2 regions of the Streptomyces sp. OZ13 genome follow, and region 1 is predicted to be linked to the other one. Evidence: riboswitches for the same ligand, from Rfam matches in the RefSeq annotation. Region 1 holds a riboswitch; the other holds the start of a gene.
What was found. Region 1 has a riboswitch for cobalamin ahead of ACTMTU_RS18080 (energy-coupling factor ABC transporter permease). Riboswitches for the same ligand answer to the same signal wherever they lie in the genome.
Positions count from the first base shown of each region.

Region 2: it holds a riboswitch for cobalamin, as region 1 does, so the genes downstream of both, ACTMTU_RS33550 (cobalamin biosynthesis protein) here and ACTMTU_RS18080 (energy-coupling factor ABC transporter permease) in region 1, are expected to answer to the same signal.

Region 1 is NZ_JBQHCZ010000007.1:32,594-37,586, reverse strand. Features, by position in the region: gene ACTMTU_RS18100 (Cmx/CmrA family chloramphenicol efflux MFS transporter) at 1-137, shown strand, start outside; gene ACTMTU_RS18095 (energy-coupling factor ABC transporter ATP-binding protein) at 194-1,072, opposite strand; gene cbiQ (cobalt ECF transporter T component CbiQ) at 1,069-1,818, opposite strand; gene ACTMTU_RS18085 (energy-coupling factor ABC transporter substrate-binding protein) at 1,822-2,229, opposite strand; gene ACTMTU_RS18080 (energy-coupling factor ABC transporter permease) at 2,226-2,915, opposite strand; cobalamin riboswitch at 2,946-3,141, opposite strand; gene ACTMTU_RS18075 (PTS-dependent dihydroxyacetone kinase phosphotransferase subunit DhaM) at 3,236-3,646, opposite strand; gene dhaL (dihydroxyacetone kinase subunit DhaL) at 3,643-4,269, opposite strand; gene dhaK (dihydroxyacetone kinase subunit DhaK) at 4,326-4,993, opposite strand, start outside.
Region 2 is NZ_JBQHCZ010000023.1:36,752-41,744, reverse strand. Features, by position in the region: gene ACTMTU_RS33560 (anion permease) at 1-704, shown strand, start outside; gene ACTMTU_RS33555 (hypothetical protein) at 717-938, shown strand; cobalamin riboswitch at 1,063-1,208, shown strand; gene ACTMTU_RS33550 (cobalamin biosynthesis protein) at 1,298-2,251, shown strand; gene ACTMTU_RS33545 (cobyric acid synthase) at 2,248-3,756, shown strand; gene ACTMTU_RS33540 (putative cobaltochelatase) at 3,845-4,993, shown strand, end outside.

The DNA.
Region 1 (4,993 bases):
CGACCACCCTCGGCACCCCGGCCGGGGACCTCGGGCCGCTGTGGGCGAGCGGACTCCTCGTCCTGGTCGCGCTACTGGTCGCGATCCCCCTGCGTGGTGCGATCGCAGCCGGCCGCGGCAGCGAGGTGCTCCGCTGACACCCGCTGTGAGTGTCGGCGCGTGGCAGCTTCCGGACTTCCGCATCACGCCCGGATCAGACCTGCGCCCCGTCGTGCCCCGGCGTCGTGACCCCCCGGGTCCACGCCGCCAGGGCCTCGGGCGTACTGGGCCCCTCGTCGGAGGGGCCCAGCAGCCCATGGGCGCGGAGCACCTCCGCGACCGCCGTGCCCCACGGTCTGCGCAGCCGTGCCGAGTCCAACAGGGCCTGATCGGAGAGGAGTTCACCGACCGGACCGGTACGCAGGCCGTCCGGCGAGAGCACGGCCGCGTCGTCGGCCCAGCGCAGCGCCAGGTCGACGTCGTGCGTCGCCATCACGACCGTCGTCCCGGAGGTGCGCAGCCGGCCGAGGACATCGAGCAGCCGCTCCTGGCCGTGCGGGTCGAGTCCGGCGGTCGGTTCGTCCAGGATGAGCACCCTCGGCCGCATCGCCACGGCGCCCGCGATCGCGGCCCGTTTGCGCTGGCCGTACGAGAGGAGATGCGTGGGCCGGTCCCGCAGCGCCACGATGTCCATCGCGGCCAGTGCCTCGTCCACCCGGGCCCGTACCTCGTCCTCGGCGAGGCCGAGGTTCATCGGGCCGAATGACACGTCCTGCTCGACCGACGCCGCGAAGAGCTGGTCGTCCGGGTCCTGCACCACCAGCTGCACCGTCGTACGGAGCCGGGTCAGACCGGCCCGGTCGTAGGTCACCGGCTCGCCGTGCAGGCGCAGTCGGCCCGTCGCGGGCCGCAACCCGCCGCTCAGCAGCCGCAGCAGGGTCGTCTTGCCGCTGCCGTTGCGACCCAGCAGCGCCGTGGAACGGCCCTCCGGGAGACCGAGATCGACGCCGCTGAGCACGGCGGGCCCGTCCTCGTACGCGTAACCCGCGTCGACGAGCTCCACGACGGCCGGTCCCGCGGGGGAGTGGTTCACGGCAGACACCTTTCGAGCACGAGAGTGAGGGCGACGATCCCGGACAGCAGCGCGGCGACCATGGCGAGGAACGGTCGCGAGACCGCCGCCCGCGGTACCAGCACCCGCAGCGTGCCGTCGTATCCGCGGCCCGCGAGCCCGGCCTGCAGCCTGCCTGCCCGGTCGAAGGCGCGCACGAAGGCGGTCGCGCCGAGGCCGGCCAGCGACCGCCAGGCGGCCGCCCTGCTGGCATGGCCGAGACGGGCGGCCTGCGCCTGGCGGATGTGGGAGACGGCGTCCAGCAGCAGGAAGCTGATCCGGTACATCACGAGCGCCACGTCCACCACGGCCGGCGGCACGCCGGCGCGCACCAGCCGCGGGAGCACGTCCGACACGGGTGTCGTGAACGCGAACAGCAGCACACCCAGCGACGCGGCGGAGGTGCGCAGCAGCAGCCGCGCCGCGTCCCCGGGCCCGCCGGGCGCGAAGGCCACCATGCCGTCCGGACCGCCCACCGCGAACAACAGCGGTACGGCTCCGGTGACACAGAACCCGAGCGGGACGCGGAACGCCCGCCACAGCTGGCGCGGTGCCACACCGGCCGGTCCGAGCAGGATCACAACCGTCGCGGCGGCGACGAGGACGGCACCCGGCCAGGGCGGCAGACAGACGGCCGTGACGGTCAGACCGAGACCGAGGACGGCTTTTTCACAGGGGTGGCGGCGGCGCCAGCGACTGCTGTGCGCCGCCGCGTCGATCGGCAGCATCCGCTAGGGCGCCGTCGTCGTGGTGTCCGGGCCCTCGCTCCGCGACCCGGGGACGGAGGGGGCGGTTGCCGCGCCGTCCGGCGTCCTGCTGGCGGCCCGCTCGGCCGCCGCCCGCTCCTCGCCCTGCCGACGGCCCTTGCGCAGCCCGAAGTAGTACGCCAGGACGCCCGCGCCGAGCGCCGCCTGGAGGGAGAACAGCGCCGACTCGATCTCGCCGGACGGCGGTTCGTACAGCGGGGTGAACCACGGCTCGTAGTCCGGCTCGAGTTCCGTGATCGCCGCCTCCGCCTCGCCGTCGGCCCCGGTGAACGGCTCCTCCTTGTGGTCTCCGAGCCCCAGGACGAGCGGCAGCACGGCCAGCGCCGCGACGGCCAGCAGCAGCAGGGTGTTGATCCTCGCGTTACGGCTCATCGGGCCGACGCCTCCTTCTTCGCACCCGTGACCAGCACACCGAGCCTGGTCAGTTCACCCTTGCTGGACCGGCTGAGCAGCCGCATCACCAGCACGGTGAGCAGTCCCTCGCTCACCGCCAGCGGAAGCTGCGTGACGGCGAAGATGCCGCCGAACTTCGCCAGAGCGCCGGGGATGCCACTGCCCGGGTCGGGGAAGGCCAGCGCCAACTGCACACTGGTGACGCAGTACGTGGACAGGTCGGCGACGAACGCGCCCAAGAACACGCTCACCATCAGCGGCACGTCGAAGCGGCGCAGCAGCCGGTACACCCCGTACCCCGCCCACGGCCCGACGACCGCCATGGAGAAGACGTTGGCGCCCAGCGTGGTGAGCCCGCCGTGGGCCAGCAACAGGGCCTGGAACAGCAGGGTGATGGTGCCGAGCACCGCCATGATCGGCGGTCGGAACAGAATGGCCCCGAGGCCCGTGCCGGTCGGGTGCGAGCAGCTACCCGTCACCGACGGGATCTTCAGCGCCGAAAGGACGAACGTGAACGCCCCGGACGCGCCGAGCAGCAACGTCGACTCCGGATGGGACTTGACCTCGCGGTTCAGGGCGCGTACGCCGTGGACGACGAACGGGGCGGACGCGGCGCCCCAGGCGACCGCGTGCAGCGGGGGCAGATACCCCTCGGCTATATGCATGATGTGGGAGACCCTCTCCAGCACCTCGTGGATGGACAACGCACCCTGGCCGGTCTCCTGGCTGACGGGTCATGCCGCCCGGACTCCGCCTTCCCGGGCACCGCGCGTACACGCGGTGTCCCAGTGGCTCCCCGTGAGGGGGTGGAGCCGGACTTCCCGATCACAGTGGCGAGGGCCGCACCGGTACCGCACCGGTTTCCCGAACACCAAGGCCCCGTGACAGTAATGCGCCGACCAGCGACATCACAAGCCGCGCACGGGCGCACCGGCGGGCGGCGGGGTGAGCCGTTCGCCACATCCGCCGCCGCGCCGCCCGTCCGTCACTGCTTGCGGTAGCCGTACGCCTCCGACGCCGCGGCCTCCACCGCGTCCAGGCCGGCGCCGGCGGAGGCCGTCACCACCGCCGCGACCGCGCCCTCCACGAACGGGGCGTCCACCAGGCGGGTACCGGCGGGAAGTTCGTCACCTTCGGCGAGCAGCGCCTTGACCGTCAGGACGGCGCTGCCCAGGTCGACGAGGACGGCGACGCCCGCGCCGCCGTCGACCTGCTCCGCCGCGGCCGTGATCAGTTCGGAGCTGGTGCCGAGGCCACCGTCGGGCGTGCCGCCCGCCGCGGCGACCGGGGCCGTACCGCCGCCGCCCGCGAGCCCTTTTGCCAGTTCGGCGACCGCGGTGGCGACCTCCCTGCTGTGCGAGACCAGCACGATGCCGACCTGCTTGCCGTCGCTCATCCGGCCGCCCCCTCCGCCGGGTCCGCCGTCTCGGCGAGCGCCGCCAGCAGCAGCGCCGACGACGTGGCGCCCGGGTCCTGGTGGCCGATGCTCCGTTCACCGAGATAGCTCGCCCTGCCCTTGCGGGCCTGCAACGGCACGGTGTCCGACGCCCCCTGCTCCGCCGCCTCGCGGGCCGCCGCGAACGACTCCGTGCTGTCGCCGAGCGCCGCCACCGCCGGTTCGAGGGCGTCCAGCATCGTCTTGTCACCGGCCTTCGCCCCGCCGAGCTGGGCCACCGCGGCGACGCCGGCCCGCAGTGCTTCGGCGAGCTGCCCAGGTGTCACCGCGGCGTCGTCCCCCAGCGCTTTGCCGGTGCGCCGCAGCAGCGTCCCGTACAGCGGGCCCGACGCCCCGCCGACCGTCGACACCAGCTGCCGTCCGGCGAGCATCAGCACGGCGCCCGGCGTCGCCGGGGGCTCCTTCTCCAGCACCGCTGCGACGGCCGTGAACCCCCGTTTGAGGTTGCTGCCGTGGTCCGCGTCGCCGATCGCCGAGTCCAGCTCGGTCAGTCGGTCCGCCTCCCGGTCCACCGAGACGGCGACCGCGGCCAGCCAACGGCGGAAGAATTCGGCGTCGAGCACAAGCACTCCCTGGGATCGGTCGGTTCGAACGGTGTGATCTCGAGGCTCCAGCGCTCTCAGCGTCCCCATCGCAGCGCCGGAGTCTGCACCGGCGCGTCCCACAGCCTGAGCAGCTCCTCGTCCACCTGGCAGAGCGTCACCGAAGCGCCGGCCATGTCGAGAGAGGTCACATAGTTGCCGACGAGGGTACGGGCCACCGCCACGTCCCGCTCCGCCAGCACGCGCTGGACCTCGGCGTTGAACCCGTACAGTTCCAGCAGCGGCGTCGCGCCCATCCCGTTGACCAGGGCGATCACCGGGCCGGAGGGCCGCAGGTCCTCCAGCACGGCGTCGACGGCGAAGTCGGCGATCTCCCGCGACGTCATCATCGGGCGCCGCTCCCGCCCCGGCTCGCCATGGATGCCGATGCCCAACTCCAGTTCGCCGGGGGGAAGATCGAAGGTGGGGCCGCCCTTCGACGGCGTGCTGCACGCGCTGAGCGCCACGCCGAAGGTGCGGGAGGAGTCGTTCACCTGCCGGCCGATCGCCTCGACGCGCTCCAGCGGTGCCCGCTCCTCCGCGGCGGCCCCGGCGATCTTCTCCACGAACAGGGTCGCCCCGGTGCCGCGCCGTCCGGCGGTGTACAGGCTGTCGGTCACCGCGACGTCGTCGTTGACGAGAACCTTCCCCAGCCGCACCCCCTCGTCCTCGGCGAGCTCGGCCGCCATGTCGAAGTTCAGCACGT
Region 2 (4,993 bases), on a different contig from region 1:
GGCAGATCGCCTCCGCGGGCCTGGTCTCCCTGGCGCACGGCACCAACGACGCCCAGAAGACGATGGGCATCATCACGCTGGCCCTCGTGGCCGGCAACGTGGTCGCCCCCGGTTCCAACCCTCCGATGTGGGTCATCGTCTCCGCCGGTGTGGCGATCGCGCTCGGCACCTACCTCGGCGGCTGGCGCATCATCCGCACCATGGGCAAGGGCCTCACCGACCTCCAGCCGCAGCAGGGCTTCGCCGCCCAGACCAGCGCGGCCAGCGTGATCCTCGCCTCCTCCAACCTCGGCTTCTCCCTGTCGACGACGCACTCGTGCTCCGGTGCCGTCATGGGTGCCGGGCTCGGCCGCAAGGGCGGTGTGGTCCGCTGGTCCACCGCCACCCGGATGTTCGTGGCCTGGGGTCTGACCCTGCCGGCCGCCGGTCTCGTCGCGGCGGCTTCCGAGTACGTCACCAAGCAGGGTGACTGGGGTGTCGCGGCCGTCGCCGTCTTCCTCGTCGCCTCCTGCGTCGCGATCTGGTTCATCTCGCGCCGTCAGGTCGTCGACCACACCAACGTCAACGACGTGGAGGAGGAGCCCGCGGGCGTCGTCACGACCGCCATCGCGGCCGTCACCCCGCCGCCCGCCGGTGACCTGAAGGCCACCATCGCGGCCCCGGCCGAACCCGAGACCGAGTCGCCCCGCCCGGCCACGGTGTAAGGAAGTAACGGAATGAAGATCGACTGGACTGCTCTCGGCTCCGTTTTCGGCGTGAGCCTCGTCGCCACCGTCGCGCTGGTGGGACTCTTCACCCTGGGCATCGTGGGCCTCACCAAGCAGGAGGCGGCCACCCGGGCCGGAGGCTCCGGCGCACTGGCCCGCACCGGCGCGTACGCCTGTTTCGCGCTCTGCGCGGCGGCCGTGTCCTACGGGATCTACCTCATCGTCGTCTGACGACCGCACCGCCCTTCGACGGCCGGGCCGCGAGCACCCCCGGGTGTTCGCGGCCCGGCGGTCGTGTGTCCGCCCGTGTGGGGCTCGGCACACTGTCCCGCCGCAGGTCAAGGGTGGGTTGACGGGCGTTCGCGGGCGTGGTGGACTGCCGGGGCCAACAACGGCGGCAGAAGAGGAAGTCCGGTGCGAATCCGGCGCGGTCCCGCCACTGTCACCCGGGATGAACGGTCCCGGGGAGCCAGGAACTCTCACCGCCGGTCACGTCGAACCAGGGCGCGGACCCTGAGTGAGGACTTTTCGCATGCCCGGACGCGGTACAGCCCTGTCCGTCGGACACCACCCCTGGGATCGCTGATCCCATGCGTGCCGACCGAGTCTTCGTGTACGGCGCCGCCGCCGGCCTCGCCGGCGACCTGCTCCTCGGCGATCCCCGCCGCGGGCATCCGGTCGCCGCGTTCGGACGGGCCGCGAGCGCCGTCGAGCGTGTCCTCTGGCGCGACCACCGCGGCCGGGGCGCCCTGCACACCGCTGTGTGCGCCGGTGGCGCCGTCGCGGCCGCCGTGCTGGCCTCCCGCGCCGTACGCCGCTCCCCCGCCGCGTCCGTCGCCCTGACCGCCGCCGCCACCTGGGCGGTCGTCGGCGGTACGACCCTGGGGCGGGAGGCCACGGCCATCGGCGACGCGCTGGCCGCAGGTGACGTCGAGGTGGCCCGCAAGCGGCTGCCCCACCTCTGCGGACGCGACCCGCAGGCCCTGGACGAGCAGCAGATCGCCCGCGCCGTCGTCGAGTCCGTCGCGGAGAACACCTCCGACGCGGTCGTCGGGGCCCTGGTGTGGGGGGCGCTGGCCGGCGTGCCCGGGCTGGTCGGCTTCCGGGCGGTGAACACCCTGGACGCGATGGTCGGCCACAAGTCCCCCCGCTACCTGCGGTACGGCTGGGCGTCGGCCCGCCTGGACGACGTCGCCGGGTGGCCCGGCGCCCGGCTGACCGCGGTCCTGGCGGCCTTCTGCGGCCCGGACCGGCGTGGAGCCGTACGGGCCTGGCGCGCGGACGCGGCCAAGCACCCCAGCCCCAACGCGGGCCCTGTGGAGGCGTCTTTCGCGGGTGCCCTGGGCGTGCGGCTGGGCGGTTCCCTCTCGTACGGCGGGCGGGTCGAGCACCGGCCGGTGCTCAACAAGGCCGGGCGCGCGGTGGAGTTCGGTGACATCGGACGGGCGGTGCGGCTCTCGCGCCGGGTCGGCCTGCTGACCCTCGCCGTCTGCGCGGCGGGGCGGGTGCTGCGGCATGGCCGCGGCGGAAGGAGGCCGGCATGACCGGTGGGGGGCTGCTCGTCGCCGGGACCACCTCGGACGCGGGCAAGAGTGTCGTGACCGCCGGGATCTGCCGGTGGCTGGTGCGCCAGGGCGTGAAGGTCGCGCCGTTCAAGGGGCAGAACATGTCCCTGAATTCGTTCGTGACGCGCGAGGGCGCGGAGATCGGGCGGGCGCAGGCCATGCAGGCGCAGGCCGCGCGGGTGGAGCCGACCGCGCTGATGAATCCCGTCCTCCTCAAGCCGGGCAGCGACCGTTCCAGCCAGGTGGTGCTGATGGGCCGGCCGGTCGGCGAGCTGAGCGCCAAGGGGTACCACGGCGGCCGGCAGCGGGAGCTGTTCGAGCCGGTGATGGCGTGCCTGGAGGAGTTGCGGGGCACGTATGACGCCGTGATCTGCGAGGGGGCGGGCAGTCCGGCCGAGATCAACCTGCGCCGCACGGACATCGTCAACATGGGCATCGCACGGGCCGCCAGGCTGCCGGTGCTCGTGGTCGGGGACATCGACAGGGGCGGCGTCTTCGCCCAGTTCTTCGGTACGACGGCGCTGCTGAGCCCCGAGGACCAGGCCCTTGTGGCGGGCTACCTGGTCAACAAGTTCCGCGGTGACGTGTCGCTGCTGGAGCCGGGGCTCGAGATGCTGCTCGGGCTGACCGGGCGGCGGACGTTCGGGGTGCTGCCGTACGCGCACGGGCTCGGTATCGACGAGGAGGACGGGCTGCGAGTGTCCCTGCGCGGCGCCGTGCGGGAGTCGGTGGTGGCCGCGCCCGTCGGTGAGGACGTGCTGCGGGTGGCGGTGTGCGCCGTCCCGCTGATGTCGAACTTCACGGACGTGGACGCGCTGGCGGCGGAACCGGGCGTCGTGGTCCGGTTCGTGGACCGGGCGGAGGAGCTCGTGGACGCCGACCTGGTCGTGGTCCCCGGCACGCGCGGCACGGTGAAGGCACTGGCGTGGCTGCGTGAGCGCGGCCTCGCGGACGCCCTGGTCCGGCGCGCGGCAGAGGGCAGGCCGGTGCTCGGCATCTGCGGCGGCTTCCAGGCGCTGGGCGAACACATCCAGGACGACGTCGAGTCGAGGGCCGGCGCGGTCGACGGGCTCGGGCTGCTGCCCGTACGGGTGCGGTTCGCACCGGAGAAGACCCTCGCCCGGCCCGTCGGCGAGGCGCTCGGCACACGCGTCGAGGGATACGAGATCCATCACGGCGTCGCGGAGGTCCTCGGCGGCGACGCCTTCCTCGACGGCTGCCGGGTGGGCGCCGTGTGGGGCACGCACTGGCACGGGTCGCTGGAGAGCGACGGCTTCCGGCGGGCCTTCCTGCGGGAGGTCGCCGCACAGGCGGGCCGCCGTTTCGTGCCCGCGCCGGACACGTGCTTCGACGCGCTGCGCGAGGAGCAGCTGGACCGGCTGGGGGATCTGATCGAAGAGCACGCGGACACGGGGGCGTTGATGAGGCTGATCGAGGAAGGGGCGCCGGCGGGACTGCCGTTCATCCCTCCGGGCGCGCCGTGAGAGCGGTCGCCGGGCAATCGGCCCGCCGGCGAATCCGGCAGGGCACAGGCGAGCCGCTCCGCGGCTCCAGCGAAGGAGTGATCAGGCGATGAGCACCCCCTATCCGTTCACCGCGGTCGTCGGGATGGACGACCTGCGGCTGGCCCTGCTGCTCAACGCGGTCAGTCCGGCGGTCGGCGGCGTGCTCGTGCGCGGCGAGAAGGGGACCGCCAAGTCGACCGCCGTGCGGGCGCTCGCTTCCCTCATGCCGGACGTCGACGTGGTCGCGGGGTGCCGGTTCTCCTGCGCCCCCACGGCCCCGGACCCGGCGTGTCCGGACGGCCCGCACGAGGCGGGGCCGGGAGTGGCACGGCCGACGCGCATGGTGGAACTGCCCGTCGGCGCTTCCGAGGACCGGCTCGTCGGGGCGCTCGACATCGAGCGGGCGCTCGCCGAGGGCGTGAAGGCGTTCGAGCCCGGTCTGCTCGCGGACGCGCACCGGGGGCTGCTGTACGTCGACGAGGTCAACCTGCTGCACGACCACCTCGTCGACCTGTTGCTGGACGCCGCCGCCATGGGTGCTTCGTACGTCGAGCGTGAAGGCGTCTCCGTACGGCACGCCTCCCGCTTCCTGCTCGTCGGGACCATGAACCCCGAGGAGGGCGAGCTGCGGCCGCAGCTGCTGGACCGCTTCGGGCTCACCGTGGAGGTCGCGGCTTCCCGCGACCCCGACCAGCGGGTGGAGGTCGTACGGCGCAGGCTCGCGTACGACGACGACGCCGGCGGCTTCGCGGCACGCTGGGCCGGTGAGGAGGAGGCGCTGCGCGGGCGGATCGTGGCGGCGCGGGAGCTGCTGCCGCGCGTGGTGCTCGGTGACGTGGCGCTGCGTCAGATCGCCGCAACCTGCGCGGCGTTCGAGGTGGACGGTATGCGTGCCGACATCGTGATGGCCCGTACGGCGACCGCGCTGGCCGCGTGGGCCGGACGGGACGAGGTCGTGGAGGGGGACGTCCGGCAGGCCGCGCTGCTGGCGCTGCCGCACCGCAGGCGGCGCAACCCCTTCGACGCGCCCGGCCTGGACGAGAGCAAACTGGACGAGACGCTGGACGAGTTCGGCGGGCCCGGCGGGGACCCGGACCCGAACGACCCGGACCCGAACGACCCGGATCCCGGTCCGGAGGGCGGGCCCGACGGCGGAGGCGGCGGGGTGCCGCCGCAGCGCGGCGGACCGGACAGCGGTGAGGCGGCCGGGTCCGCG